DNA from 4 places in the Mesorhizobium sp. M0496 genome. Region 1 is predicted to be linked to each of the others. Evidence: riboswitches for the same ligand, from Rfam matches in the RefSeq annotation. Region 1 holds a riboswitch; each other region holds the start of a gene.
The links. A riboswitch is a leader RNA that binds a small molecule or an ion and turns the genes downstream of it on or off. The one in region 1 is predicted to bind cobalamin.

Region 1 (7,580 bases):
GCGCTGTCGATCACCGCCGCGAGCGCTGTCGCCGTGCTGGCGCTGTCGGCACTGCTGGCGTTCGATGCGCTGCTGTTCCGGCTGATGGGCAGCCACAATGACGAAGCTTCCGGTGGCGCCGCGGTGGACGACATGCTGGCGCGCATGCGCCTGAAGCCCGCCGCGTCCACGACACGCACGCTCGATGACCGCATGGCCGGCACCCGTCGCTTGCTGTTCAAGCAGCGTGCGGCCCTGGCGCTATTTGCCGTAGCGCTTCTGGCGGCGGGGTTTTGGGCGCCGCGATGAACAGGCTTTCGCTCAAGACCTTCACCTTGCTGCAGACGGTAACCTCCGTCGGCCTCTCGGCACTGGCCTGGATGGTGACCGGCGTGCGTCCGATCTGGAGCGGCAGCCTGCCATCCGACCGGCAACGTATCTACTTCGCCAACCACACCAGCCATGGCGACTTCATCCTGTTGTCGGCGTGCCTCAGCGAAAAGGAGCGCGCGATCACGCACGCGGTTGCCGCCGGCGAATATTGGGGAAAGTCACGGCTGCGTCGCTTCATTGCCGAGGACATGCTGTCATCCGTGCTCATCAACCGGCAATGGACGAAGCCTGAGGAAAATCCGATCGAGATCATGCTGTCGGTTCTCGACCAGGGCCACTCGCTGATCCTGTTTCCCGAGGGCACCCGCAACATGACCGAGGAGCCGCTGCTGGCCTTTCGCTCCGGGCTCTACAATCTGTCGATGGCGCGGCCGGAGGTCGAGCTGATCCCGTGCTGGATCGAGAACATGTCGCGCGTGCTGCCCAAGGGCCAGTTCCTGCCGGTGCCGCTGCTGTGCCGCGTCGTCTTCGGCGCACCGGTCGCGGTTGGCCCGGGCGAGGAACGCCGCGCCTTTCTCGAGCGCGCCCACGCCACGCTTCTGGCGCTCAACCCGCGTCCCGAGCGAGACGATTGATGCGCCACGAGATCTCCATCCTGATCATCGGCCTGCTGGCGGTTTTGACCACCGCCAGCATCGTTGCCGCCATACTTTGCGCGCGGGCGCCGAAGCCGCTGAGTTCGACGCTGGTCAATCTCACCCAGCGCATCAACGCCTGGTGGGTGATGGTGGCGATGATGACGGTCGCCTTCTTCTTCGGCCGCTACGGCATGACCATCCTGTTCGCGCTGATCTCCTTCGCCGCGCTGCGCGAATTCGTGACGCTGACGCACACCCGCCGCAGCGACCATTGGGTGCTGCTTGGCATGTTCGGCATCATCATACCGTTTCAGTACTGGCTGGTGTGGACCGCCTGGTACGGGCTCTTCGTCATCTTCATTCCGGTCTACTGCTTCCTGTTGATGCCGGCCATCACGGCGCTGCATGGCGACACCGAACGCTTCCTCGAGCGCATCGCCGCGCAGCAATGGGCGGTGATGATATCGGTCTATTGCGTCAGCCATGTCCCTGCCCTGCTGACGCTCGACGTGCCGGGCTTCGAAGGCCGCACCCTGTTGCTGATCGCCTTCCTGATCATCGTCGTACAAGGCAGCGACGTGCTGCAATACATCTTCGGCAAGCTGTTTGGAAAACACCGCTTTTCGCCGAACGTCTCGCCGTCGAAAACCTGGGAAGGGCTGATCGGCGGACTGGTGTCGGCGAGCCTGCTCGGCGCGCTGTTGTCGTTCGTGACTCCGTTTTCGCCGCTGCAGGCGGCGGCCGTGGCCTTCGTCGCCTGCTCGATGGGATTTCTGGGCGGGCTGGTCGCCTCGGCCATCAAGCGCGACCAGGGCGTCAAGGATTGGGGCCACCTGATCGAAGGTCATGGCGGCATGATGGATCGCACCGATAGCCTGGTCTTCGCTGCCCCGGTGTTCTTTCACATTGTGCGCTATTTCTGGACGATCTGAGTAAACCGTTTCCGACCGCAATCACAGCCGGTTGCGGATCAGCATGGTGACGACGAAGAACGCACCAACAGAACTGGTGATGATGCCGATCGGCAGTTCCTGCGGCGGCAGCAGCGTGCGGGCCAGAAGATCGCTGGCCAGCAAAAGCACCGCGCCGAACACGGCGCAGCTCGCAACCAGGCGCAGATGCAAGGGACCCGCCAGCGGGCGCGACAGATGCGGGATCATCAACCCGACGAAGCCGATGACGCCGGCGACAGAGACAAGGATCGCCGTCGAGAAGGCGGCGACGAGAAACGTCATCCTGCGCATCCGCGCCACCGGCACGCCAAGGCTTTCGGCGGCGTTTTCGCCGGCCAGGAAAGCATCGAGCCGGCGGTGGTTCCACAGCGCGTACGCCAGGATGGTGCCCGCACCTAGCGCGCCCAACCAGATATTGTCCCAGCGCGCCAGGCCAAGGCCGCCCATCGTCCAGAACAGCACGGAGTGGGCGGCGCGCTGGTCGCCGGCAAAGACCAGGTAGTTGGTCAAGGCAGTGAACATGAACGACACGGCAAGGCCGGCGAGGATCAGCCGCTCCGGGCCTTGCCCTTTCACCCGCGCGACCAGCAGTAGGACGATACCGGCAGCCAATAGGCCGCCGGTGAAGGCCGCGACCGGCAACGTCCAGATGCCGAAACTGTCGCCGAAGACGGTGATGACGGAAACGGCGCCGGCGGCGGCTCCCGACGACAGGCCGAACAGGAACGGATCGGCAAGATCGTTGCGGGTCACCGTCTGCAGCAGCGCACCGACGACGCCCAGGCCGGCGCCGACGCAGATGGCCAGGATCGTGCGCGGCAGCCGCAGATCGACGACGATCTTGCCGACCGGACCGGACACGTCGTGCCCACTCAAGCCAATTGCACGGCCAAGCGCGGCAATGACGTCGGTCAACGGGATCAGCGTCGAGCCATAGGCGATCGACAGCAGAGCGAGAGCGGCGATCGCCGCCGCTCCCGTAGTCATTGCCAAGGCGAATGGCTTGCGGCGCAAGCTCACGTTTTCACACATGTCGTTGCCTCGCCATTCAAGATTGGCCGAGGCCCCTCCAACGTCGTCATCCCAGGGCGGAGCAGGCGCGAAGCGCCGTCGCGGAGACCCTGGGATCCATGCCGGGACCTTGGCCGAAGCGTGCAGCGGAGCAGAATTCTGCACCGAAGCAACGCTCGGAAGTCGCGGCATGGATCCTCGGGTCTGCGCCGCGTCGCTACGCTCCTTGCTCCGCCCGTGGATGACGAAGCGATTGATGTTTCAACCAATCGCCAAGGCAAGCCGTCCATCAACACAAGCATATTCGACCCGTCAAACTTCCTCAAAATGCTTCCGGATGCATGGCCTTGGCGATCTTGCCGATCGCCTCGATGTTGGCCGGCCCGGGCGTCAGCTCGGCATAGCGCAATGCAACGAAGCGCTCGTTCTTGACCGCATCCGTCTCCTTCATCGCCGGATGCGCCTTCAGGAAATCGAGCAGCTTCCTGTAGCCGCCGCCGTCCTGGTAATCTAGCAGGATGAGGAATTGCGGATTGCGCGAGGCCACCGTTTCCCAGTCCGTGTTGCCCCAGCTGGTGTCCATGTCGGCCATGATGTTGTCGCCGCCGGCGGCCGATATCATGGCGCTGGGGATGGCGAACTTGCCCGCGGTAAACGGCTTGTCCTCACCGGAATCGTACAGGAACACCCTCGTTCCCTTGCTGTCGCCGATCTTGGCGATGATGATGGCGAGTTGCGTCTTCCAGCCGGAGACAAGCTTCTCCGCCTCGGCCTCCTTGCCGAAGATCTTGCCCAGCTTTTCGACGTCGCCATAGAGCAGGTCCATCGAGGCGGCGGGGCGGGTCTTGTCGAGATGGATGCAGCTTTCCGTCAGCACCAGCGTCTTGATGCCGTGCGGGGCAAGCGTGTCGGGCGTCACCTCGCCGCCCGGCTTCATGCCATAATGCCAGCCGGCGAAGAAGAAATCGGGCTCGACGGCGACGATGTTTTCGAGCGTCGGATACTTTGGCGCCAGTTCCGGGATCGAACCCTGCTCGGCCTTGAATTCGGGGCCGACCTTGTACCATCCGGTAATGCCGGTCAGGCCGACGATCGACGGCTGCAGTTTCAGCGCGAAAGCCATCTCGGCCATGTTGAGATCATGGATGACGGCGCGCTTCGGCGGCGCGTCGAAAGTCAGTGGTTTGCCGCAGCTGTCGACGGTTACCGGGAAGGCCAGGGCTGTCGAGGCCAGCAGCGAGAAGGCAAGCGAAAAGGCGAGGCGTTTCACGGATGTTGCTCCTTTGTTGGAATACGGAACGGCTTCAGTCAGGACGGCGGCGCGGCACGATTCGGAACCTCGAACACCGTCAGTTCGCGGTCTTCGGTCGGGTGGCGCAGACGCAGCACATCGATGCCGAAAATCTCGCGGATCAGCTGTTGGGTCAGCGCTTCGCGCGGTGCGGCGAGCGCTTGCAGACGGGCATGGTTCATCACCGCCACCCTGGTGGCGAAGGGTGCGACCAGCGCCAGATCGTGCAGCACCGCGATCACCGTCATGCTGAAGCCGGCCACGAGTTCGAGCAGTTCGCCGCGGGCGCGCGGGTCGAGATGGTTGGTCGGCTCGTCGAGGAACAGGATTTTTGGCTGCTGCGCGATGGCGCGCGCCAGTTGGGCGCGCTGGCGCTCGCCGCCCGACAGCGAGCCGATGGTGCGGCCAAGCAGCGGCAGCAGACCGGTTTGGCGCAGCGCATCGACGACAATGTCGCGCTCCTCGCTCCTGCGCCTCAGCCCGGTATGCGGGACGCGGCCAAGCTCGACATAGTCGATCACCGCCAGCCGCGGATCGGGCTGGTCGGTCTGGCCGACCACGGCGATATGCAGTGCCCGCTCGGCGGCGGAGATCCTGTCCAGCCGCCGCCCGCCAAGCTTCACCTCGCCTGAGCTCGGTCGCAGCATGCCCGACAGCATGCGCAGCAGCGTCGTCTTGCCGGCGCCGTTGGGTCCAATGATGGCGAGGCGGTCGCCAGCGGCCACCGACAGAGTGACCGCCTGGATCAGATCTCGCCCATTCGCCATGGCGCAGAGGTCGCGCGCTTCGAGAAGCGGCGTCATCGGCTGCTGCCTGCCAGATTGCCCGGAGCCGGGATGCGGGCCAGCGTCTTGCCGGCCAATCCAGCCGGACGCTGCCCGGAATTGCGCCAGCCATCGGCGAGCGAGGCATAGAGTCCGGCGAATCGCACGAGGTCGCCAACATCGGCCTGCGCGTCGATCGAGCCGAAGAGATAGGTGGCCTTGCCTTGTGCCTGGAACGCGACCGTCAGCGGCCGCGCGCAGCCTGCCATGCAATCCACGCCTTCGACCGCGAAGCCGTGCGCCACGGCCGGCTCGCAATGGACAGAGAGCCGGGAGCGCAAATCGGCACTAAGGCCTTCACCCGACCTGATCCCTGTGGGGACGTCACGGCAAAGCGTACACACGATGATGCGATGGATGGGATCGATGGAGCCGTCCAACTTTCCGTCACTTTCCAAAACTGGCGACGGAAGGACGCTGGCGAGCCGGCCGACAAGACCGAAATCCGCGTTTCCTCCCGGCACACCCCGTCCGGTCAACTCATGCTGATGGCAGGTCTCCTGGCTCGCGGGTCGTTGCGCCATCCTGCCTTCCCAGCCTTGCCGGCCAGTGGCATTCACGGATTTTGCTCGCCGCTTACAGTTGCGGGGGCAGCCACGGCCTCGACCTGAGCAGGCCTCACCGTGTTCCCTTTTCACCCCTCGCCTTTCGACTCGGGGACCATCACGGGTCCAGCGTAGATTTCCCCCAATCGCTTCGCAACGGATTTCTCGGACGGAGTGATGGGCCACTCATGTGTGGGGGAAACAGGCATTGCGCGCTCTCATTATGTAATAACATAACGCTCTAGAAGATGCCGCCTGGCACTGTCAAGCGAAAGCCAGCCGATGCTATCGTGCAGATTGCGCAATTTCGATCAAACTGGCTTTGCGGGAAGGTGGCAAGGTGATCCGCCCAATGCGAAAAGGAGCCCCATGAACCCGACCGAGAAAGCGCTGTGGTTCGTCGAAAGCCATTTGCCGGAGGCGATTTCGCTCGACGATGTCGCGCAAAGCAGCGGCGTGTCGCGCTTTCACGTGACGCGTGCGTTTGGCGCTGCCACCGGCCGGTCGGTGATGGGCTACATGCGCGCGCGCCGGCTGAGCGAAGCGGCGCGCAAGCTGGCCGGCGGCGCGCCCGACATTCTCTCGCTCGCGCTCGATGCCGGCTACAACTCGCATGAGGCGTTCACCCGTGCCTTCCGCGACCAGTTCGGCACCACGCCGGAACTGGTGCGCGCGCAAGGCACGCTCAAAAATCTCGACCTCGTGGAGCCGATCCTGATGGACCAGTCCTTTCTTACCAACCTCGAACCGCCGCGCTTCGAGACCAGCCGGCCGTTTCTGATCGCCGGCCTCGGCGAACGCTACAGCTGTGAAACCAGCGCCGCTATCCCGATGCAGTGGCAGCGCTTTGGCCCCTATATCGGCAACATTCCGGGCGAGACAGGCGACGTCGCCTATGGCGTCTGCGTCAACGGCGACGATTCCGGCAATTTCGACTACATCGCCGGCGTCGAGGTGTCGGACTTTTCCAACCTGCCGAAGGAATTCAGCCGGGTGCGGGTGCCGGCGCAGAAATATGCTGTGTTCGCCCACCGCGAACACATCTCGACCATCCGCCGTACGGTCAACACGATCTGGAACAAATGGCTGCCGGCGTCCGGCCATGAAATATCCGATGCGCCGGAGTTCGAGCGCTATGGCCCCGAATTCGATCCGCGCAGCGGCAATGGCGGGCTGGAGATATGGATACCGGTGAGGGCGTAGCCGATCACGCCATCGGTAGCGCCGGCCAGCGATCGATTATCCTGCCGCCGGAAAACACTACGATCGATCCGAATTGCTGCAGCACGGCCTCGCTCTGCGTCGGGCGCAGGAAGGCGTAGTCGTCGGGCCTTGCGGTCGCATCGGCCGGCAAGCCCATGAATTGCTGGTTGGAGGACAGGCCGAGCAGGCCGTTCGTCCGCATACCTTCGGGGAACACGGGCTCGGCCATCCACTTGCCGCCATAGAGGTAGCAGCCCTTGCGTGGAAACCGGCCGAGCGCCTGCAGCAGGCGGGTGACGGCTGGCGGGCCGGGCAGCATCGGCTCGACCACTTTCAGGATCGGCGTTGCGACAAAGGCAGCCGGCTGGAAGCCTTCGAGGCCTGATGTATCGAAATCGCTGGGCAGCACGAAGGCCGAGCCCATCGACACTTCGTTGGCCACGCCGCCATGATGAAGCAATGCTGTCTTGCTGCCGCCGATGTTCAGGATGCGGCGCTGGTCCGGACCGAGGCAAGCGACGAACGCCGCGGCCTGCGCCGACGCCTTTGCCAGGGCTTTCGCCGGTCCACCGAACAGGCCCGGAATGTGCGGCGCATGCGCCTCATAGGCCATGACGCCTTCGCAACGCAGCTTGGCCGGCAGTGCGCTCAACGCCTTCGACAACGCCTCCGGGCTGGCAAAGCCGCCGCGATGCAGTCCGACATCGATCTCGAAAGCGATACGCAGCTCGATGTCGAGTTCGTCAGCGAGTGCGCCATATTCCGCCAGCCGCTCCTGCGTATCGATCAACCAGCAGACACGC
Region 2 (7,580 bases), on a different contig from region 1:
CCAGTTGGCGTTGCAGCGGTGCTTGCAGGTTGAGCGCGCCGACGATGATACCCAGCACGAACGATCCCAGCGCATAGACGCCGATGACCAGGCTGGCGGCCCCCGGTTGGCCAAGCTCCTTGGTGATCGCCACGGTGCTCACTTCCGTCGTCGCGAAGGTCGCGCCGATGAAGATCAGGGCGAAGGTGATGATCTGCACCGGCCGCAGGCGGATTGCCGAGCCGCGTGAACCCTGTTCCACCGGCCGCACTTGCGGCTCGGTCGAGCGCTGCAGGATGAAGGCGGTCGAGCCGAAGGCAAGGAACAAGGTGCTCACCAGCATGCCCGCTTCCGGGAACAGGGCAGCACTCAGGCCCACCGACAGCGATGCCCCGGCGATATAGACCAGCTCGTCGGCCGCCGACTCGAAGGCGAAGGCGGTGTTCATCTGCGGCCGCCCGCGGAAAATCTCGGTCCAGCGTGCGCGCACCATCGCCGGGATGCTGGGCATCGCCGCGGCCAGCAGTGCCGACACGAACAGCGTCCATACCGGCCAGTCCCGGTTGGCCGCCGCAATCAACACGACGAAAGCCAGTACCGAAATGATGGTGGTGGGCACCACGATCCGCGTCTGGCCAAGGCGATCCACCAGTCTCGATATCTGCGGCGCGAGAAAAGCGTTGGCCAGCGCGAACGTCGCGGCGACGGCGCCCGCCAGCCAGTACTCGCCACGCGTCTGCGACAGCATTGCCACGATGCCGATTGGCGCCATGGCAATCGGCAGGCGCGCCATGAAGCCGGCGGCGGCAAAGCCCTTGGTTCCTGGGGCACGAAAGATCTCCGAGTAGGGATTTTGCATGGGTTGGTTCCTCGACAAAGCACGATTCGACAATTACATACGATGCGTATGAATGTTAAATAGAGCATACGCCGCGTATGTCAATTGGCATACGGTTCGTATGTGGATAGGGCCAGGAGCCATGCACAAACCCCGCAAGGAGATGATTGCCGAGACGCGCGCCAAGCTGATCGCGGCGGCCCGCCATGCCTTCGGCACAACAGGCTATGCCGAAGCCTCGATGGATGATTTCACCGCATCGGCCGGGCTGACGCGCGGCGCGCTCTATCACCATTTCGGCGACAAGAAAGGTCTGCTGCAGGCGGTTATTGCCGAAATCGACGGCGAGATGGCGGCGCGCATCAATGAGATAGCGTCGAGAGCGCCGACCCGCTGGCAGCATTTCGTCGACGAATGCTCGACCTATATCGAGATGGCGTTGGAGCCGGAAATCCAGCGCATCATGTTCCGGGATGGCCCGGCCGTTCTGGGGGATCCGGCACAATGGCCGAACGCCAACGCGTGCATCGCTTCAATGACAGGCCATCTGACAGCGCTGCAGGAGGAGGGGGTTGTCGTCTCTAGTCTCGACCCCGAAACTGCCTCGCGGCTGATCAACGGTGCGAGCAGCCAGGCGGCGCAACGGATCGCCAATTCGACGGACCCCGAAGCGACGTCGAAGAAGGTGGTGGAGGCGTTCAAGCAACTGCTCGAAGGCCTGCTCAAAAGGCCGGGTTCGCAACCGGACTGAAATCCCGTCGGCGGTCAGGCACACCGGGACTCCGAACTCAGGTTAACAAAAGGCCTGAGGACGGCCAGTCCAGCGGTGTCGGCAGCTTTTGTGCCGGTAGCTTTCGTGTCGATAGGAATTTTTTCTTGACTTCGTGACCTCAGCTATGGTACATATCCATCCATGGTGCTGATTTGCGCCAGTGACCCGCCGCACAGGCGGGTTTTTCGTTTCCGTCAGCCAACGCGCCGGCGAACCTGTTAACCCGAGTTCGTTGCCCTGCGGCGCCACGGCCGACAATTGACAATCGCCGGGTTGGGTCCATCCTCTTGCACCACCTCTGGGGGGAGATTCGGGACATGTGGGATTTCGATATCGGCAGGTCGGTGTCCATCATGATGCGGACCTGGCCGTTCATTGTCTTTCGCATGATCGTCTATTTCGGCATCACGCTGGCCTACATCATGGCGACCGGCATGGGCGCCAGCGTCGGCTATGGCGTCGGCCATATCTCCACCGATCCCGACGGGCCGCTATCCTTTGCCCTGTGGGGCGGGGTGGTCGGTTTCGGCGTCGTCTCGATCGCCGTTTACTGGATCCGCGAATACATCCTCTATGTCGTCAAGGCCGGCCATATCGCCGTGATGGTCCATCTGATCGACGGCCGCGACATTCCCGGCGGCCAGGACCAGATCGCCTACGCCAAGGATATCGTGACCCAGCGTTTTGCCGAGGCCAACATCCTTTTCGTCGTCGACCAGCTGGTCAAGGGCGCCATCCGCGCCATCACCGGCCTGCTCGGCGGCATCGCCGCTTTCCTGCCGATCCCGGGCTTGAGCGGCCTGATCTCCTTCGTCAACACAGTGATCCGCCTGTCGCTGACCTATGTCGACGAGATCATCCTCGGCTACAACATACGCATCAATTCGTCCGCGCCGTTCGAGACGGCGCGCCAGGGCGTCGTGCTCTATGCCCAGAACGGCAAGGTCATGGTCAAGAATGCCGTCTGGCTGGCAGTCATCATGTGGGGCGTGTCGTTCGTCATTTTCCTGCTGATGCTGGCGCCGGCCGCCGCCATTCTTTTCCTGATGCCAGGGCAATTGGCGGGCTGGGCCTTCGTGCTCGCCATCGTCTTCGCCTGGGCCTTCAAGGCGGCCTTCATCGAGCCTTTCGCCATCGCTTGCCTGATGCAGGTCTACTTCAAGACTATTGCGGGCCAGGTGCCAGATCCGGCCTGGGACGCCCGGCTGGCTGAGGCGTCGTCGAAGTTCAGGGAACTCAAGGACAAGGCGCTGGCCTCCTTCGGCGGCTCGCGCTGGGGACCGGCCGGCGCGACACCCTGATCAGCGAGGCTCGACGGCGCGGCAGCAACAGCGTTGAGGCGCGCCACGGTCGATTTGAGCAACGCTTCACCTTGCCCGGAAAACGTCTCACTCATGATCAGCTCCGGTAGCGGCAGTCGCCGTCCCCAGCCATGCGTTTCGAGGTCGGGCTTTGGCGCGAACTCCGAGACGCGGCCGACGCAGAGATAGGCGACCGGCGTCACATGATCGGGAATTGACAGCAGGCTTTTCAGCGCCTGCGCCTCGATGATGCTGACCCAGCCGACGCCGACGCCTTCGGCGCGTGCCGCCAGCCAGAAATTCTGCACCGCGCAGACCGTGCTGTAGAGGTCCATCTCCGGATTGTGCCAGCGTCCCAACGGCGAACCCTTCGAGCGTTGGCGGTCGCAGGTGATGCAGATGTTGAGCGCGCTTTCGCAGATGCCTTCCAGCTTGAGCTTGCGGTAAAGCGCCTGCCGGTCTTCCTCAATTGCCGGCAATTCCTGCTCGCGTGCCGTCAGGAACAGGTCGCGCACCCTTTCCCGTCGTTCGGCATCGCGAATGACTATGAAGTTCCAAGGCTGCATGAAGCCGACCGACGGCGCGTGGTGGGCGGCAAGCAGCAGCCGCGCCAGCACCTCATCATCAAGCGTGGTGGGCAGGAAATGGCTGCGCACGTCACGCCGTGTGAACATAGCGCGATACACCGCATCGCGCGCATTCTGCTCAAATCCATTGCCAACAGCAGCGGTCATGTGTTCCGGCATCGCTTGTCCCCTTGCGATTGCAGCAGTTTCAAACGGTCAGAGCGTACTTTGTGCGTCCAAGTGGACGCACGTCGCTCTGATGTCGTCCGCCTGACCATGCGGATGACGATGCCTGCCAGGCCGGTCTTCTGGCTCGGGATCAACCCGCGTCCGGTGCCTTCCCGTCATCGACAGTGGCGTATACCGGCGCGGTCCCCCTTACAGCGTTGGGCACGCCACGGAATTCAACCGTGTTCCCGATTCTCCCGTTTGCACGGGCACCAGGCAGTGGCGGGGACCTTACGCCGAAGCGCAGACGACGCCAATGCCTGCGGCGACACGAATGGACGCAGGCGCGATTTTCCCCAGTCATCAGCCGCCTGCGCATGGCCTTTGTCGATCCGGGTCACTAGATTAGGACGATGACCACTCGTCTCTACACCCATCCGATCTTCCTCGAGCACCTCACGCCACCCGGCCACCCCGAACGGCCGGACCGCTTGCGCGCCATCGATCGCGTGCTCGATGACGAGGCCTTTGCCGCGCTCGATCGTATCCAGGCGCCGGAAGGCGACGAGGCCACCATCCTCTACGCGCATCCCGCCGATTTCGTCGCCCGCGTGCGGGCCGCCATTCCCGACGAGGGGATTGCGCGCATCGACGCAGACACCACTGCCAGCCCGAAGAGCTGGCAGGCGGCGATCACCGCGATCGGTGCCGCCAACGCCGCCGTCGACGACGTCTTTGCAGGCCGCGCCGACAATGTCTTCGTCGCCGCGCGGCCACCCGGCCATCATGCCGAAAAGACCACGGCGATGGGCTTCTGCCTGTTCAACACCGCGGCAATCGCGGCGCGCTATGCGCAGAAGAAACACGGCGTCGAGCGCGTTGCCGTCGTCGACTGGGACGTGCATCACGGCAATGGCACGCAGGATATTTTCTGGGACGATCCGTCGGTGCTCTATTGCTCTACGCACCAGATGCCGCTTTATCCCGGCACCGGGGCAAAAAACGAAACCGGCGCCGGCAATATCGTTAACGCACCATTGGCGCCGCAGACCGGCAGCGAGGTTTTTCGCGATGCCTTCCTGTCGCGCGTGCTGCCGGCGCTCGACAATTTCGCGCCCGACCTGATCGTCATTTCGGCCGGGTTCGACGCGCACCACCGCGATCCGCTGGCCGAGATCAACCTGACCGAGGACGATTTCGACTGGGCGACCGGCCAGCTGATGCAGCGCGCGGCGCGCCACAGCGGCAACCGGCTCGTCAGCCTGCTCGAGGGTGGCTACGATCTGCAGGGATTGGCATTTTCGGTCGCCGCCCATGTCGGGCGACTGATGAAAGGATGAATGATGGCTGGTGAGACCAACGAAGACGTCAAGGCGATGAGCTTCGAACAGGCACTCGACGCGCTGGAGAAGATCGTCGATGATCTGGAGCGTGGCGACGTGCCGCTCGACCAGTCGATCCGGATCTATGAGCGCGGCGAGGCACTGAAGGCGCATTGCGACCGGCTGCTGAAGGCCGCCGAGGACAAGGTCGAGAAGATCAGGCTGTCGCGCGACGGCAAGCCGGTTGGAACGGAGCCGCTTGACGCGGATTGAGGCAGTCCGAACGATGGTCTTGCCTCACCGGTTTTTGGACATGATCATGATCGAGGATAGAACGCATCCCGATTGAAAGCGCTCCAGGACAAGAGGAGATACGGAAACGATGTGCAGAAACATCAAGACCCTGTTCAATTTTGATCCGCCTGCAACCAATGACGAAGTCCGCGATGCGGCCCTTCAGTTCGTCCGCAAGCTGAGCGGAACGACGCGGCCTTCGAAGCAGAACCAGCATGCCTTCGACCACGCGGTCGAAGCCATCGCGGCATCGGCGCGCGAACTGCTCGATTCTCTCGAAACCCACCAGCATCCGCGCAATCGCGAAGAGGTGGCGGCCAAACTGCGGGCAAAGGCGGCGATCCGCTTTGCCTGACGCGGCCAGGGCAGGCATTGCCCGCTGACAAGGAGAGTTCATGAGCTTCTTCCCGGGGAAAGACCCTGAAGTCGGCGACGCCTTCGCCAGCGACCAGATCGAACTGATGGTCATCCCGAATGCGAAGGATATTGGCGGTTTCCAGGTGCGCCGCGCCCTGCCGACCGCCAAAAGGCGGCTGGTCGGACCCTTCATCTTCTTCGACCGCATGGGCCCGGCGATCCTGCGCGCCGGCCAGGCGCTCGATGTCCGTCCCCATCCGCATATCGGTCTGTCGACGGTCACCTATCTGTTCGATGGCAGGATCAGGCATCGCGATTCGCTGGGCACCGAAATGGTCATCCAGCCCGGTGACGTGAACCTGATGACCGCCGGCCGCGGCATCGTTCATTCCGAGCGTACGCCGGAGGAACTGCGCGGCGCGCCGATGTCGATCTCCGGCCTGCAGACATGGCTGGCATTGCCGGACGGCAAGGAAGAAGTGGCTCCGGTGTTCGAGAACACCGCAGTGCTTCGGCTGCCCGAGATCGACGCCGAAGGCGTCAGCGGGCGCATCGTCATTGGTGATTTCCAGGGATTGCGGTCCCCGGTCAGGGCCGACTCCGAGACGCTTTATGCCGATCTGCGCCTGGCGCCAGGCGCCAGCGTGAAGATCCCGGCCGATGCGGAAGAACGAGCGATCTACACACTGGAAGGCGAGGTCTCGATTTCGGGCGACGTTTTCCCGGCCGAACGGCTGTTGGTATTCCGGCCGGGTGATGGGATCGTCGTGTCGTCGCAGACCGGGGCACATTTCATGTTGTTTGGCGGCGCCTCGCTCGGCTCGAAGCGTTACATCTGGTGGAATTTTGTCTCGTCATCAAAGGAGCGCATCGAACAGGCCAAGGAAGAGTGGAAGACGGGCCGTTTCGATATCGTTCCTGGCGACGAGAAAGAATACATTCCGCTACCTGAAGGCTAGGTCATGATCCCGAAAAGTGGGAACCGGTTTTCGGAAGAGATCATGCCCAAACAAAGAGACAGGCCCAATCCGCGTCACTGGCACGCATTTACTTTCACTGTCTGGCGGCCTATCCCGCCAATGAACAGAAAGCCTGAGCACCCGTGAACGCAACGCCGCATACGCCGCTTCTCGACAAGGTCCGCATCCCGGCCGACCTGCGCACGCTTGCCGAAAGCGAGCTGCCGCAATTGTCAGCCGAGCTTCGCGCCGAACTGATCGACGCCGTCTCCCACACCGGCGGCCACCTTGGCGCCGGCCTCGGCGTGGTCGAGCTGACGGTGGCGCTGCATTATGTTTTCAACACCCCCGAGGACCGGTTGATCTGGGATGTCGGCCATCAGGCCTATCCGCACAAGATCCTGACCGGCCGCCGCGACCGCATCCGCACACTGCGCCAGGAAGGTGGCCTGTCCGGCTTCACCCGCCGCGCCGAGAGCGAGTACGATCCCTTCGGCGCCGCCCATTCCTCGACATCGATTTCGGCCGGCCTCGGCATGGCCGCCGCTCGCGATCTTTCCGGCGGCCGCAACAATGTCATTGCCGTCATCGGCGACGGCGCGATGTCGGCCGGCATGGCCTATGAGGCGATGAACAATGCCGGCGCGCTCGATGCGCGGCTGATCGTCATCCTCAACGATAACGACATGTCGATTGCGCCGCCGACCGGCGCGATGAGCGCCTATCTGGCGCGTCTGGCCTCGGGCAAGGCCTATGTCGGCCTGCGCGATTTCGGCAAGAAACTGACCTCCTATCTTGGCAAGCGTGCGGATCGTGCGATCACCCGGGCGGTCGAGCATGCGCGCGGCTACGTCACCGGCGGCACGCTGTTCGAGGAACTCGGCTTCTATCATATCGGCCCGATCGACGGTCACAATCTGGAGCATCTGATCCCGGTCCTGAAAAATGTCCGCGACAATGGCGAAGGCCCGGTGCTGATCCATGTCGTCACCCAGAAGGGCAAGGGCTATGCGCCGGCGGAAGC
Region 3 (7,580 bases), on a different contig from region 1:
GTGATGATGGCGGCGGGTTTTAGGGAGGCGAGCGCTGTTTCGACAAAGGCGAGTGACGTTGGGTCTTTGAGGCTGGAGACGAAGATAGGGACCGGGAGTAGACCACGCTGCCGCAGCGCCTCAAAAAGCGCATCGATGGGCGCGACATCGGCGGCCAGCAGCATCGAACGGTAGAACAGGATGGGCACGACTGGGGCGTTGACGTTGTCAACGTCGAGTTCCGTCACACCCCCCTCTGTCCTGCCGGACATCTCCCCCGCAAGGGGGGAGATTGCTCTGTCATCGGCGGTTTCGCCAATTGTCGAGGTTGTAGATGCCTCAGCGAGAGAAGCGCCGGCTTTGATGAAATCCGATCTCCCCCCTTGCGGGGGAGATGTCCGGCAGGACAGAGGGGGGTGTGAAGGAACGCCAACATTCGATGCGTCCGCCTTCTCCACGACTCCGCGTGCGGGCTCGTAAAACCCAGCCTTCGGGACCGCGACCGGCTCGACGACAGGCTCATCCTGTCCCGCCAGCCGCGCCAACCTTTGCACCAGCGCGCTCATATTCGCCGGGCCGCCCTCGCGGAAATAATCGAGCAGGCCGTCAAGCTCCTCGCGCGGCAGCGTCGAGGCTTCGATCAGCCTTAGGTCCTCGTCATGGCTCTCGCCGGGCAGCAGAGCCAGTTTTATGCCGCGTTCGCGAGCGATCGAGGCAAGCTGGTCGCAGCCGTAGCGCCACCAGTCGTAGCCGCCGAGGATGCGGACGAGGATGATCTTGGCGTGGCGGGCGACGCTGTCGACCCAGAGGTCGACGGACATGGGATGGCGCAGATCACGCAGGGCGGCCAGCCGCATCGAGGGCAGCCGGCCGGCGTCGGCCTTCCACGCGGCCGCAAGGCCGGCGAGGTCGCTGTCGGTGAAGGACAGGGCCACGATATCCGCCGGCGTCTGCCGCAGATCGACCGGCTCGGCGAGATCGTCGAGCGAGGCGGATGTCGTGGTTAGGATGTGCATCGCAACCCGTGTCCGAAATCAGCCGGCAAGTATACGCTCGATCGCCGGGCGGTTCAGCCCCTTGAGGCCGATGACAACGAGGCGCGAGCGGCGGTCGTCCTGCGCCGTCCAGGCGCGATCATAGTAGTGGTTGACGCGCGGCCCGACGGCCTGCAGCAAGAGCCGCATCGGCTTGCCGCCGACCTCGACGAAGCCCTTTACGCGCAGCACGTTCTCTTCTTCGGCGGCGGCGGCGACGCGCTTTGCAAGCTCATCGGGATTGGCGATCGAGGCAATGTCGACGATGAACGTGTCGAAGTCGTCATGCTCATGGTCGAAGGCGCCGTCATGATGGGACTTGCGGTTTTCGATGTCGTCCTCGACTGCGAGACCGAGCCCGAGCAGTACGGAAGGATCGACCTTGCCATGCGACGTCGGCACGATCTTCACCGCGCGGGCGGAGTGTTCGCCAATGATGGCGTTGGCGCGGGCAGTGCCGGCGGCGTCCATCAGGTCGCTTTTGGACAGGATGATCAGGTCGGCGCAGGCGATCTGATCCTCGAACACCTCCTCGACCGGATCGTCGTGGTCGAGCGTCTCATCCTGAGCGCGCTGCGCCTGCAAGGCGTCCATGTCGTTGGCGACGCGTCCTTCGGCCAATGCCGGCCCGTCGACCACGGCAATGACGCCATCGACGGTGACGCGGCTCTTCACGCTCGGCCACTGGAAAGCCTGGACCAGCGGCTTGGGCAAAGCCAGGCCGGAAGTCTCGATCAGGATGTGGTCGACCTTTGGCGTCAGCGACAGGATCTGGTCGAGCGCCGGGACGAAATCATCGGCGACGGTGCAGCAGATGCAGCCATTGGCCAGTTCGACGATGTTTTCCTCCGGACAGGTGTCGATGCCGCAGCCTTTCAGGATCTCGCCGTCGATGCCGATGTCGCCGAATTCGTTGACGATGATGGCAATGCGCTTGCCGCCGGCGTTTTCCAGGAGATGGCGGACCAGCGTCGTCTTGCCGGCGCCGAGGAAACCGGTGACGACGGTGCAGGGAACGCGGGAGAGGTTGGCAGACGAATCTGGAGCGGTCATTTCAAGTCCTTCAACAGGTCGAGCGGAGGGATGCGGGCAACAAGGCCGCGCTTCAGGCTATCGGGACGGCCGCGCCATGGAATGAGACCGTCCGTCGAGGTGGCGAAGAGTTTTGCGCCGGTGACGAGATCGCTGCCGCTGGTCGTGGTCAGATCGCCAAAGACGTAGCTCCAGCAACCGTCGCGCAGGATGGCGGCGCTGAGACGGCGCTTGCAATTGCCGAGGCATTCAACGCTGCGGATGCGAATATTGTCGCCCGATGCGGCGCGGCGCGTGTCGTCCGCCAGCAGTTCGCCGGCGCGGGGATGGGCGTCGGAGCCGGTTTCATCGCGGCAGGAGGCGCAGACGATGACGGTGACGCCGGCCAACGCATCATCATGGCCGGACGAAACATCCGCTGTGCCAGCCGAAAAACTGCTGTCATGGTCCAAAGATCGTGCTCCTTGCCCGGAAACCCGCCGGGCGATCGGATTCTTAGTCGCAGACGGCAGGTCTCCTGGCTCGCGGGTCATCGCCTTGGGTAGCCGCCTTCCCGGGAACTCCCAGTGGCTTTCGGCCTTGGCTCTTCGCTTACAGTTGCGGGGACAGCCGCGGATTTGGGATTTCGTCCCGCACCGCATTCCCTCTTGGCTCCTCTCGTTGAAGAGAAGAGACCGTCTGTATCGGATTTAGGCTTTTGCAGGCGGCGGTGTCAACGCGAGCTTACGACACGGTCAGGTCGGCCAACGCCGGACCCAAGTCACCGGCCGGGGTCACCTCGATGCGTTCGAGGCCGAGCCAGCCCTGCATCTGCTTCAGTTCCTGGTAGAGCTGAGCGGCAGTCTGTGGCGGCGCTTTGGGCTCGGCATAGGCCGCATGGACGCGCAGGATGCCGGCAGGCCGGTCGGCCTTCAGATCGACGCGCGCCACGATCCTGTCGCCGAGCAGGAACGGCAGGACATAATAGCCGTATTGCCGCTTGTCGGCCGACGTGTAGATCTCGATGCGGTAGTGGAAATCGAACAGCCGCTCCGTGCGCGACCGCTCGAAGACGACCGGATCGAACGGCGCCATCAGGGCGCGGGCCTCGATCTTGCGCGGCACACGGGCGTCTCTATGAAGATAAGCCGGCTTGTCCCAACCTTCGACGCGCACCGGCAGCAACTCGCCTGTTTCAACCAGTTCCTCCAGCCGGCCTTTCATATCGGCCGGCGACAGGCGGAAATAATCGCGCAAATCGCCTGATGTCGCGATGCCGTGGGCACGGGCGGAAATGCGCAGCAATTCACGGTGCGCGTCCTCGGCGGCGGGAATCGGTAGATCGAGGATCGCCTGCGGCAGCACGCGCTCGGGCAGGTCATAGAAGCGCTCGAAACCACGACGGTGCGCCGTGGTGATGCGACCGGCCCAGAACAGCCATTCGAAGGCATGCTTGGCATGGCTCCAGCCCCACCAACCACCCGAGCCCTTCTGGCCCTCGAGCGCGGAGGCGGCGATCGGGCCACGCTCGGCGACCTGGCGGTAGATCTCTTCGATATAGGCTGCGTGCTCGCGGCCCCATTTGGCGAGACCCAGATACATCTCGTCGCCGCGCTCGGCGCGTTGCATGCGCCAACGCATCAGCGGGTAAGTCTCGACCGGCAGAAAGGAAGCCTCGTGCGCCCAATATTCGAACACCGTGCGCTTGCGCGTGACCGCGGCATTGTCGAGCAAAGCGAACGGGTAGGGGCCAAGGCGCGAATAGAGCGGCATATAATGAGCGCGCACCACCGCGCTGACGGAATCGATCTGCAGCAGGCCGGTGCGGGCCAATACGCGGGCGAAGTGCCGGCGGTTCGGTGTGCCGGTCGGGCGGGGATCGAGAAACCCTTGGGCGGCAAGCGCAATGCGCCGGGCCATGGGGAGCGAGATCTTTTCCTTCATGCAGGCGTCACTCTGAGGGCGATTTGATGGGTGATTCCGGTTCATGCTAGCAGGGTTTTGGCGGCAACCATGTCAGGAGAGAAAAGTGGAGTAAAAAGCGAAGGAAATCAAACAGGAGCGGATCGGACCAGTTTGCCGCGATATGCCGTCCAGCACTGTGTTTTGAACAAGGTTTGACTTGCTTCGCTGGAAGTGCTGCGCTAACCCTCGCCGCGTTGCAGCATAGGCCCTTAAAACGGTTCAGCGGTTAAACTGTCACGCTTCCGCATTAGGGTCCGGTGCTGTAATCAACGTGGATTGGCGCCAACGGAAAGCCGAGTATGAACGCACTTCTAAGTTCGTATCTGCCCATCGTCCTGTTCATCGGCGTGGCGCTGGTTGTCGGCCTGGCGCTGCTGGCCGCACCCTTCCTGGTGGCTTACCGCAACCCCGATCCCGAAAAGCTTTCCGCCTACGAGTGCGGTTTCAACTCGTTCGACGACGCCCGCATGAAATTCGACATCCGCTTCTACCTGGTGTCGATCCTGTTCATCATCTTCGACCTGGAAGTAGCCTTCCTGTTCCCGTGGGCGGTGTCGTTCTCGAAGATCGGCATGCTCGGCTTCTGGTCGATGATGGTATTTTTGGCGGTGCTGACCATCGGCTTTGCCTATGAATGGAAAAAAGGAGCGCTGGAATGGGATTGAACGACAGTTCAGGCACCCTCGTCGCGCCGAAGCCCAAAGGTATCATCGATCCCAACACCGGCAGGCCGGTGGGGCAGGACGATCCCTTCTTCCTCGAAATCAACAACGAGCTGGCCGACAAGGGCTTTCTCGTCACCTCGACGGAAGCGCTGATCACCTGGGCACGCAGCGGTTCGCTGATGTTCATGACATTTGGTCTCGCCTGTTGCGCGGTGGAGATGATCCACACCTCGATGCCGCGCTATGACAGCGAGCGCTTCGGTGTCGCGCCGCGCGCGTCTCCGCGCCAGTCCGACATCATGATCGTCGCCGGCACGCTGACCAACAAGATGGCGCCCGCGTTGCGCAAGGTCTACGACCAGATGCCGGAACCGCGCTACGTCATCTCGATGGGCTCCTGCGCCAATGGCGGCGGCTACTACCACTATTCCTATTCGGTGGTGCGTGGCTGCGACCGCATCGTGCCGGTCGACATCTATGTGCCCGGCTGCCCGCCGAGCGCCGAAGCGCTGCTTTACGGCATTCTTCTCTTGCAGAAGAAGATCCGCCGCACCGGCACGATCGAACGGTAAATCCATGACCGCATCCCTGACCGAACTGTCGACCTATCTCGGCGAGAAACTGATCGACCGCGTGAATGACGCTGATATCGCCTATGGCGAGCTTACCATTGGCGTCGAGCCGCGCGATCTGGTCGAGGTCATGACCTTCCTGCGCGACGATGCGCGCTGCCAGTTCATCTCGATCATCGACGTCTGCGGCGCCGACTATCCGTCACGCGCCAAGCGCTTCGACGTCGTCTACCATCTGTTGTCGCCGAAGCAGAATGTGCGCATCCGCGTCAAGGTGCAGGCCGACGAGGAAACCATGGTGCCGTCGATCACCGGCGTGTTCCCTGGTGCGGACTGGTTCGAGCGTGAGACCTACGATCTCTACGGCGTGCTGTTCTCGGGCCATCCCGATCTGCGCCGCCTATTGACCGACTACGGTTTCGAAGGCCACCCGCTGCGCAAGGATTTCCCGCTGACCGGCTTCGTCGAGGTGCGCTACGACGACGAAGCCAAGCGCGTCATCTACGAGCCTGTGGAACTCAAGCAGGAATTCCGCAATTTCGATTTTTTGTCGCCGTGGGAAGGTACTGATTACGTCCTGCCGGGTGACGAGAAGGCAAAGCAGTAAATGGCTGAAACCTCCGTCCGCAATTTCAACATCAATTTCGGCCCGCAACACCCTGCGGCGCATGGCGTTTTGCGCCTCGTGCTGGAGCTGGACGGCGAAGTCGTCGATCGCGTCGATCCGCATATCGGGCTCTTGCATCGCGGCACGGAAAAGCTGATCGAGGCCAAGACCTATCTGCAGGCGATCCCCTATCTCGACCGGCTCGATTATTGCGCGCCGATGAACCAGGAGCACGCCTTTGCTCTGGCCGCCGAGCGCCTGCTCGGTATCGACGTGCCGAAGCGCGGCCAGCTGATCCGCGTGCTTTACTGCGAAATCGGCCGCATCATGTCGCACATCCTCAATGTGACGACGCAGGCGATGGACGTCGGCGCGTTGACGCCACCGCTGTGGGGCTTCGTCGAGCGCGAAAAGCTGATGGTGTTCTATGAGCGCGCCTCCGGTTCGCGCATGCATGCCGCCTATTTCCGTCCCGGCGGTGTCCACCAGGATCTGCCGCAGAAGCTGGTCGAGGATATCGGCAAGTGGATCGACCCGTTCCTCAAGTCGATCGACGACCTCGATCAATTGCTGACCGGCAACCGCATCTTCAAGCAGCGCAATGTCGATATCGGCATCGTCACATTGGCCGACGCCTGGGCCTGGGGCTTTTCCGGCGTCATGGTGCGCGGTTCGGGCGCGCCCTGGGACCTGCGCAAGTCGCAACCCTATGAATGCTATTCGGAAATGGATTTCGACATTCCGATCGGCAAGAACGGTGACTGCTTCGACCGCTACCTCGTGCGCATGGAAGAAATGCGCCAGTCGGCGAAGATCATGCGCCAGTGCGTCGATCTTCTGCTCGGCAAGGAAAGCACCGGCCCGGTGTCCAACCTCGACGGCAAGGTGGTGCCGCCCAAGCGTCAGGCAATGAAGCGCTCGATGGAAGCGCTGATCCATCACTTCAAGCTCTACACCGAGGGTTATCGCGTGCCGGCCGGCGAGGTCTATGCGGCGGTCGAAGCGCCGAAGGGTGAGTTCGGCGTCTATCTGGTCTCCGACGGCTCGAACAAGCCCTACCGCTGCAAGCTGCGCGCGCCTGGTTTTGCGCATCTGCAAGCCATGGATTTCCTCTGTCGTGGCCACATGCTGGCCGACGTCACCGCCGTTCTCGGCTCCCTCGACATCGTGTTTGGTGAGGTCGATCGCTAATGTCAGTCCGCCGTCTCGCAGAAGCCAGCGTCCAGCCAGCATCCTTCGCCTTCAACCGGGCGAATGCCGCGACTGCGAAGCAATGGATCAAGAAGTACCCCAAGGGCCGCGAACAGTCGGCGATCATCCCGCTTCTCATGATCGCACAGGAGCAGGAAGGCTGGGTGACGAAGGCGGCCATCGAGACGATCTCGGACATGCTCGGCATGCCCCGGATTCGTGGTCTCGAGGTCGCGACCTTCTACACGCAGTATCAGCTGAACCCGGTCGGCACGCGGGCCCATATCCAGGTCTGCGGCACCACGCCCTGCATGCTGCGCGGCTCGGAAGCGCTAATGGATGTGTGCCGCTCGAAAATCCACCACGACCAGTTCCACACCAACGACAAGGGCACCTTGTCATGGGAGGAGGTCGAATGCCTCGGCGCCTGCGTCAACGCACCGATGGTCATGATCTTCAAGGACACTTTCGAAGACCTGACGCCGGAACGGCTGGCCGAAATCATCGATCTCTACGGCGCCGGCAAGGGCGCCTCGGTGCCGCCCGGGCCGCAGAA
Region 4 (7,580 bases), on a different contig from region 1:
GGAGGAACGAATGAACCCTGAGGTTTCAGAAGCTCACTTTTCGCAAGGCGTGCAGCGCACATCGTGCAAGAGATTGCCATCCTTGCGGATGCTATCGACTTTCTCAACGATGGCGGGAAGATCGCAGTGACCGAATCTACGAAGCCGCCCCCAGGGCGTGCTTTGATGCATACAAACGGTTGCCGAGCAGGGATACTCCTCCTCCCTGAAGTCCAATCGAGAAGAGCGATCACTTCCAAGAGGGTCCCAGCTCAGCCGCGAAAACAGGTGCCAGACCCCGATCCTCTCCCTCAACTGATCTAGCTCAGGGCGTTCATGAGCCGCAGATCGCATAGTGGCTGCGTGCACGACGCAGGAAGACCATTTATGAAAATCCTATTCAGAACGATGGCTGTCACCTTGCTGGCACCCACCGCCTTTGCTGCGGATTCGATCCCCACCGACCTCAGAGATACGGCATTGGCCACCTTCAGGGCTTTGCCATCCACCACGCCGACAGTCGCCAACAACCCGATCACCCCGGAAAAGATCGCTCTCGGCAAGGCACTGTTCTTCGATCCACGCGTCTCGGCGTCAGGCGTCTTGTCGTGCAACTCGTGCCACAACCTGGCAACCGGCGGCGACGACAATCACGAAACCTCGATCGGCCATGGTTGGCAGAAGGGACAGCGCAACGCGCCGACTGTACTGAACGCTGTCTTCAACATCGCTCAGTTCTGGGATGGTCGTGCCGCAGACCTGAAGGCTCAGGCGAAGGGACCGGTCCAAGCCGGCATCGAAATGGCCAATACACCGGACCAAGTCATCGCCACGCTCAAGTCCATGCCGCAATATGTCGAGTGGTTCGATGCAGCTTTTCCGGCTGAAGCCGATCGGGTCACCTTCGACAACTTCGCCAAGGCGATCGAAGCCTTCGAGGCGACACTGGTCACACCGGCCCCGTTCGACAGCTTCCTGAATGGTGATGAGCTTGCCATGACTTCCGAACAGAAACAGGGCCTGGCGCTTTTCATGGACAAAGGCTGCTCGTCCTGCCATGCCGGCATCAACGTTGGTGGGCAAGCCTATTTCCCATTCGGCCTCGTGGAACAGCCCAGCGCCGAGGTCCTGCCGGACAAAGACAAGGGCCGATTTGCGGTCACCAATGCAGCCGATGACTACTATGTTTTCCGCGTGGCGCCGCTGCGCAACGTTGCACTCACCGCGCCATACTTTCATTCGGGCAAGGTTTGGGATCTGAAACAGGCCGTCGCCATCATGGGGACCACCCAGCTTGGCGTAGTACTGGCGGACGAAGAAGTTGACCTGCTTGTTGCCTTCCTCAACTCGCTGACCGGAGAGGCACCCGAGGTCGCCTATCCCATCTTACCCTCCGAAACGGCGACAACGCCCCGGCCTGTAACGCAGATCTCAGGAAAATAAAGGGCCAACTGGCTGCGGACGTCGCAATCGAAAATGATTGCGGCTTTTACTTGGGCCACACGAATTGCCACATCCATCTCCGAATTGGCGGGAGGCTAGCAATACCCGAAACCTGCCACCTCGCCCGTAGTCTGCGCGAATCAGCTGGGGAAGCGGACAGACGCGCAGCACCATATATTGTCGCCGCCTTAGCGAACATGCCAAGCAGTCTACTTTGAGAAACGACGTGTGTACGATTTGTTCGAGGCGCGGGGCCTGTATGTTCCCAAGGACCAATACTATAGCGTAGTGTCACATTTATATTTCTGCGGGATGAGGACACGTGCCGAAGGAAAATTGCACATTTTCGCCGAGTGGCTTATTTCCAAGAGTGTGATCGGGTTGGCATATTCCCGGCCGACGTCCGCCAGCCGGCAACTCCCCACACGGTGAGGAAGAGAAGCCTCACGCCTGCACTTTCTGCCGGAGCGCGCGCGCCGCAGCGACCATGTTCATGAGGGCAGGGCGGACCTCCTCCCATTTGCGTGTTTTGAGGCCACAGTCCGGGTTTATCCACAGTTGGCCGTCGGACAGTCGCTCGCGGGCAAGCATGACTAAGTCCGAAATCTCGCCGGCTTCCGGGACGCGTGGTGAGTGAATATCATAAACGCCGGGACCGATTTCGTTCGGATATTTGGAGCTCGTGAAGGCGTCCAACAGTTCCATCTTCGAGCGCGACGTCTCAATCGAAATGACATCCGCATCCATTCCAGCGATCGCGTGAATGATCTCGTTGAACTCCGAATAGCACATGTGGGTATGAATTTGAGTCGCGTCCTTTACACCCGTTGAAGCGATCCGGAAGCATTCGACAGCCCAGTCGAGATAGACTTTCCAGCCAGATTGGCGCAGTGGCAATCCTTCGCGAAACGCGGCCTCATCGATCTGGACCATCCTTGCGCCGGACCTTTCGAGATCCGTCACTTCGTCGCGGATGGCGAGCGCGATCTGGCGGCAGGCTTCGGAGCGGGGTACGTCGTCGCGAACAAAAGACCAATTGAGAATGGTGACTGGGCCTGTGAGCATTCCCTTCACGGGCTTTTCCGTAAGCGACTGGGCGAATTGCCACCAGCGCACTGTCATCGGATTGCGCCTCGATACGTCGCCGAAAATGATGGGGGGACGCACGTAGCGCGACCCATAGCTTTGTACCCAGGCATGCTGTGTGAGCGCGAAGCCGGACAACTGCTCGCCGAAATGCTGTACCATGTCGTTTCGCTCGAACTCACCGTGCACCAGCACGTCCAGCCCGATCTCTTCCTGCCAGCGAATTGCAGCCTCGATCTCCTTCTTCAGGAACATCTCGTAGTCGACATAGCTCAGCTGGCCTTTCACATGAGCGGCCCGCGCCTTGCGTACCTGCGGCGTCTGCGGGAAGGACCCGATGGTCGTCGTCGGGAACGGCGGCAGCCCGAGTGAGCCGGCTTGGACTCTGGAGCGCTCGCCAAAAGCGCTCTCTCGTCGCTTCGCGCTGTCCTCAATGCTAGCGATCCGCCCCTGAACAAGCGGGTCATGAATCCTCGTGGATGTCACGCGCGTGGCGGCAGCCTCGGCAGACGCTTTCAACGCGCCAGCCACCGCATCTCTGCCTTGGGACAGGGCCTGGGCCAGCAACACCAATTCGTCGGTCTTCTGGGCCGCGAAGGCGAGCCACGACCTGATGTCGGCGTCGAGTTCCGTCTCCATGCGCAGGTCGATCGGCACATGCAGCATCGAGCAAGAAGGCGCGATCTCGACGCGGTCCAAGGGCCAGCCGGCGACGATCGGTTTGATGCGGTCGAGAATGGCGGGCAGGTTCGCACGCCAGACGTTGCGGCCGTCGATCAAGCCAAGCGAGAGCACCAGATCCTTCGGAGCGAGCCGACCCACCGTTTCCAGCTGCTCGGGAGCGCGCACGAGATCAATATGCAGCCCGGCCAGGGGCAGAGAAACCGCGGTTTCGAGATTGTCTCCCAGCGACCCGAAATACGTAGCCAGCATGATCTTCAGCTCGGGCGCGGCTTTCGACAGCTGGCCATAGGCGAATTCGAACGCAGCTCGTTCGTTCGGGTTCAGATCGAGGACAAGCGCTGGCTCATCGATCTGCACCCAGTCGGCTCCCGACAGCTTCAGCCTCTGCAGGAGTTGCTCGTAAACGGGCAGCAGCCGCGGTAGGAGCGCGATAGGATCGAACCCTTCGGCAGGCGATTTCGCCAGCTTGAGGAAGGTGATGGGTCCAAGGATGACTGGGCGTGTGTGAATGCCGAGAGCTTTAGCCTCGAGGAAGTAATCGACCGGCTTCGTTGACGAGAGGGCGAACGTCTGATCATCATCGAGTTCCGGCACAATGTAGTGGTAGTTTGTGTCAAACCACTTGGTCATTTCCATCGCGGTTACACCGAGCCCATGAGCCGCCTCCTGGTGACCAGCGTGTGCACAATCCTCCGTCTGGCCCTGGTTGCCGCGCGCCATTGCGAAGTAGATGTCAAGTGGGACCTCGCCGCTATTCCAGCCGTAACGGGAGGGAATGGCGCCGACCATGGCTGCGGTGTCGAGCACATGGTCGTAAAGCGAGAAGTCGTTTGACGGTATTTTCGACACGCCGCGATCACGCTGCTCTTCCCAGCTAGCGGCACGGAGCGCCTTCGACGTCGTGAGAAGGTCGCCAGCGGACGATGTTCCGGACCAGTAGCTTTCAAGCGCGAATTTCAGTTCTCGCCGACGACCGAAGCGCGGCACGCCGAGCGTTGCTACAGGAATTTCCTGAGAGTCAGTCATGTCATACCCCGATGGTTGGGGCGTCGATGACAAGGAAGGCGCTAGCAGGCCGGCACGAACGCCGGCTTGCAGCGGCCACCGAGACACCCCGCCCGTGGACGTAATTCGCCGTGGCAGGTCTCCTGGCTCGCGGGGTCATAGCCTCTACCCGTCTTCCTGAGGGTATTCGCCTCAGTGACATGAGTGGGGTTGGCTCGCCGCTAACAGTTGCGGGGGCAGCGCCGGCATTGCACCGGCTTCCCTCTTAGCTCCGCTGCGGCAGCGCCGCACGCGAGAACCACGACACGCAGATAATCACAGCAGTCCGCTCTTTTGTCAATGACGCATAACGAAATGTTTATGTCGTTATGTGATTTCGCTTTTACGCTTGTCTAACATTGTGAAATATTCAGTCGCCCATTGGCGGCGCTGCTCCGCTGCCACCATTGTCCAACTAATGGATCCCTGTCGGGCTGCGACATCCCTCGCAGGTCGCCGATGAAGGATTTCGGACAAGACTTCAAGCGCGTGACAACGTCATTAGAATGCAGAAGATCGCATTGGTGGCGATGTTTAACGATGCGGCCGCAAGCCGTGCGTGCGTGGTAGAAGCGGTTTTCTCGGAGTGAGCGCCAACCCGTGGTCCGAGGGGAATTGGCACGCCAGTCGTCATCACGGGTGACTAGGCAATCGTGATGACTCCGCTCGGCGGCAAGAGACCACACTGACGGAGCCTGGCTCAAGGGTCTGATGCAAAGCCCGACTGTGGTCCCGATAAGCCGCTTAAGCCGCATTCAGGCGGTCAGGATAAGTATCTCTCTCTCCAAGCGCTCGGCATTGAGGGATGCGCAAATGCAGGCAAAGCTCGCGTGCTTCATATTCTGCATCATACGATCGGCAGGACCCAGTTTTTATCCAGTGCACGCGTCAGCGCGGTGTGCAATTCTGGCTCGGTCCGATACGAAGGCATTTGGGCCTCGCTGATCCAGCCCAAGCCAACATAGTGGAAGTGATCCGCAGGGACCGTAACCCGGCTGCTGTCCAGTTGCCGAACGAAGTCCGCTGACCAATGGTGGATCGTATACGCTTCAAGTTTGTCCATCATCCTCCGCCAGCGTTGGATGCGTTCTTCGCGCGGCATGCTGGCCGCTCTTGAGATCGCGGTAGCTATCTCGTCGGAGAGCCTCGGATTTACCAGTAGGGCGTCCTCGCCGAAGTCTTCGGCCGCGCCGGCAAACTTCGATAACACCAGAACGCCAGGGTCGCTCGGATCTTGTGCAGCAATGTATTCTTTCGCCACAAGATTCATGCCATCGCGCAACGGCGTCACAACGCAAACACGCGCGGCTCTGTAAAGACCCGCTATCTCAGCTTGGGTGAACGACCTGTTCTCATAGATAATCGGCATCCACTCGTCCGTGCCATGCCGGTTGTTGACTTGATTGACGAGTCTTTCGACGTCGCGCCGATATTCGCTGTACGCTTGGATGTCGCCACGTGAGGGAGTTGCGATTTGCAAGAGCGAGACACGTTGCGGCTCGACTGCCAGCAGATCGAAAGCTTTAATCCGATTGTCGATGCCCTTGGTGTAGTCGAGCCGATCGACGCCGATAACTAGCTTTGCTCCGCCAAGTTTCAACTGCGAAATGTAGGCTTTCTGCGCCTCAAGCGAATCTGCGGCACACTGTTCGAATTGCTTCGGATCGATACCTATAGGAAAATTTTGGCATTGCGTCTGGCCATGGTCCGAGAAAACGACCCCGTTCTTGCTCTCCAGCCCCAAATGAGATTGGACACAGGCGAGGAAATTGCTCACATCACGGTCGGTCTGGAAACCGAGCAGATCATACTCGAGCATACATTTCATTAGCTCGCCAGAATTGGGCACGCGCTCCATCATGTCAGACTCGGGCCATGGCGTATGCAGGAAATGGCCGATCGGCCGGTCAATGCCGAGTCTGTGCAAATCAGCGCCGAGCGGCAGGAAATGGTAGTCATGAACCCAGTAGACTGCGTTATCTCCCAATTCGGACACCGCGCGCGCCATGAAGGCATTGACGTCGCGATAACTTTTATAATCCTCTTCCGAGCCTGAGATCCGGTCCGGCAGCGAGTGGAGCGCCGGCCACAATATTGAATTTGCAAAACCTTGATAGTACCGAGAATAGTCCGCTGCCGGCCCATCGAGCCACCCGATTTGACCTTTGCCACGCTGCACGAGGGGCACCTGTTGCGTATCCCCGTCGCCCAGATGCTCGGAAAAACCTACCCAGACCGCGCCGGAACGCTCCACGACGCACTCCAGGGCCGCCGAAAGCCCGCCTGTCTTGGGCTGATCAGAATTGACAGTCGCACCGCGGTTGGAAATTGCGATAAGACTCCTATGTGGCTGCTGGGCCGCCGTGTTGAAGCGCTGGTCTGCGGCTGAGACAACAGGACGGGACGGGCCAACTTCGGCTTGTTGTTCTCGCTCCTGTGGCAAGTCTCTCAGGGGTTGTTCAAAAGCGATTAGTTCGTGAACAGCCCCAGTTTGCCATGTGAGGTTCCGGCGCGGCGAGTTGGCGTTGTTCAATGCGTCCATTTCATGCCTCCGTTGAATATTCCCCATGATGGAGCAACTGGCATTCCCAGATTGGCACACCCCCTGCTGACGAGAATCTGACGAGCGTCAGAGCAAATGGCGACCGATTGTCGCGTTTCGGCTTCGGCGCCCTCAAGAACCGGCTTATCGCGAAAATAGCTGGCGACCCGATCGAGCGGACCGTGCTTGCGGTAATTGTTGGATTGTTCGGATAAGAGATACACCCAGTAGATGCCAGCACCTGTTGAAATGAACTGAAACTATGTCGCTGCCGGGCCCTCTCCGATCTCCGTGTCAAAACTCTTCGGCAGACGGGCGGGATAGTCCCTTTCCGCCCGTCAGGGCCCGTTTTTGAATCCCTTCCTCGTTGCCCTCGACGATCCCAAAATCGTGGAAGCCAGACCGCGATGTGAATACCAGCCAGGCGAGCACTTCCTGACATCCGCGAATGCCGGGCTCCACATCCGGCGCCTCGTCGAGATTGACGAAGATGAAGCCCTGCTGCCAATTCCGCTGGTCCCATACCAATGGCGAACCAGTCTGCCCGCATTCGGCATCGTGGGACGTGATCGCAAGTCAAGTGCTCCGACGGACGCCGCGAGTTCTCCGTTACCTCAGGAACCTTACTGGCCTTCCCCAAGCTGAGCTTCTGGAAAATGCCGGTGGCGATCTCGATGACGGTGAATGCCGTCAAGGCAAGCCCGCCTTGCACCGCTCTTCCAGCGAGCTTCACGGCAGCAGAATCGGTCAGTTCTCCGAAGCGAATGGCTGTCGCTATCAGCGAGCTTTGACACAGTTCCGC

Region 2: it holds a riboswitch for cobalamin, as region 1 does, so the genes downstream of both, bluB (5,6-dimethylbenzimidazole synthase) here and NKI73_RS24020 (DUF1636 family protein) in region 1, are expected to answer to the same signal.
Region 3: it holds a riboswitch for cobalamin, as region 1 does, so the genes downstream of both, NKI73_RS19550 (DUF1636 family protein) here and NKI73_RS24020 (DUF1636 family protein) in region 1, are expected to answer to the same signal.
Region 4: it holds a riboswitch for cobalamin, as region 1 does, so the genes downstream of both, metE (5-methyltetrahydropteroyltriglutamate--homocysteine S-methyltransferase) here and NKI73_RS24020 (DUF1636 family protein) in region 1, are expected to answer to the same signal.

The regions. Positions count from the first base shown of each region.
Region 1 covers NZ_JAMYRC010000033.1:6,576-14,155, reverse strand. Annotated here, with positions in the region: gene NKI73_RS24050 (hypothetical protein) at 1-288, shown strand, start outside; gene NKI73_RS24045 (lysophospholipid acyltransferase family protein) at 285-947, shown strand; gene NKI73_RS24040 (phosphatidate cytidylyltransferase) at 947-1,882, shown strand; gene NKI73_RS24035 (FecCD family ABC transporter permease) at 1,904-2,935, opposite strand; gene NKI73_RS24030 (ABC transporter substrate-binding protein) at 3,237-4,184, opposite strand; gene NKI73_RS24025 (ABC transporter ATP-binding protein) at 4,223-5,008, opposite strand; gene NKI73_RS24020 (DUF1636 family protein) at 5,005-5,409, opposite strand; cobalamin riboswitch at 5,503-5,709, opposite strand; gene NKI73_RS24015 (GyrI-like domain-containing protein) at 5,944-6,777, shown strand; gene NKI73_RS24010 (alanine racemase) at 6,782-7,580, opposite strand, start outside.
Region 2 covers NZ_JAMYRC010000001.1:112,302-119,881, forward strand. Annotated here, with positions in the region: gene NKI73_RS00585 (MFS transporter) at 1-838, opposite strand, end outside; gene NKI73_RS00590 (TetR/AcrR family transcriptional regulator) at 960-1,568, shown strand; gene NKI73_RS00595 (hypothetical protein) at 1,907-2,890, shown strand; partial or broken gene bluB (5,6-dimethylbenzimidazole synthase) at 3,055-3,636, opposite strand; cobalamin riboswitch at 3,738-3,916, opposite strand; gene NKI73_RS00605 (histone deacetylase family protein) at 4,038-4,964, shown strand; gene NKI73_RS00610 (exodeoxyribonuclease VII small subunit) at 4,968-5,219, shown strand; gene NKI73_RS00615 (DUF2277 domain-containing protein) at 5,329-5,595, shown strand; gene NKI73_RS00620 (pirin family protein) at 5,636-6,556, shown strand; gene dxs (1-deoxy-D-xylulose-5-phosphate synthase) at 6,700-7,580, shown strand, end outside.
Region 3 covers NZ_JAMYRC010000023.1:38,673-46,252, reverse strand. Annotated here, with positions in the region: gene NKI73_RS19560 (cobaltochelatase subunit CobN) at 1-995, opposite strand, end outside; gene cobW (cobalamin biosynthesis protein CobW) at 1,014-2,066, opposite strand; gene NKI73_RS19550 (DUF1636 family protein) at 2,063-2,497, opposite strand; cobalamin riboswitch at 2,536-2,739, opposite strand; gene NKI73_RS19545 (winged helix-turn-helix domain-containing protein) at 2,769-3,968, opposite strand; gene NKI73_RS19540 (NADH-quinone oxidoreductase subunit A) at 4,289-4,654, shown strand; gene NKI73_RS19535 (NuoB/complex I 20 kDa subunit family protein) at 4,645-5,226, shown strand; gene NKI73_RS19530 (NADH-quinone oxidoreductase subunit C) at 5,231-5,833, shown strand; gene NKI73_RS19525 (NADH-quinone oxidoreductase subunit D) at 5,834-7,024, shown strand; gene NKI73_RS19520 (NADH-quinone oxidoreductase subunit E) at 7,024-7,580, shown strand, end outside.
Region 4 covers NZ_JAMYRC010000032.1:16,970-24,549, forward strand. Annotated here, with positions in the region: gene NKI73_RS23640 (cytochrome-c peroxidase) at 367-1,422, shown strand; gene metE (5-methyltetrahydropteroyltriglutamate--homocysteine S-methyltransferase) at 1,867-4,218, opposite strand; cobalamin riboswitch at 4,314-4,515, opposite strand; gene NKI73_RS23650 (alpha,alpha-trehalose-phosphate synthase (UDP-forming)) at 5,084-6,778, opposite strand; gene NKI73_RS23655 (hypothetical protein) at 7,073-7,306, opposite strand.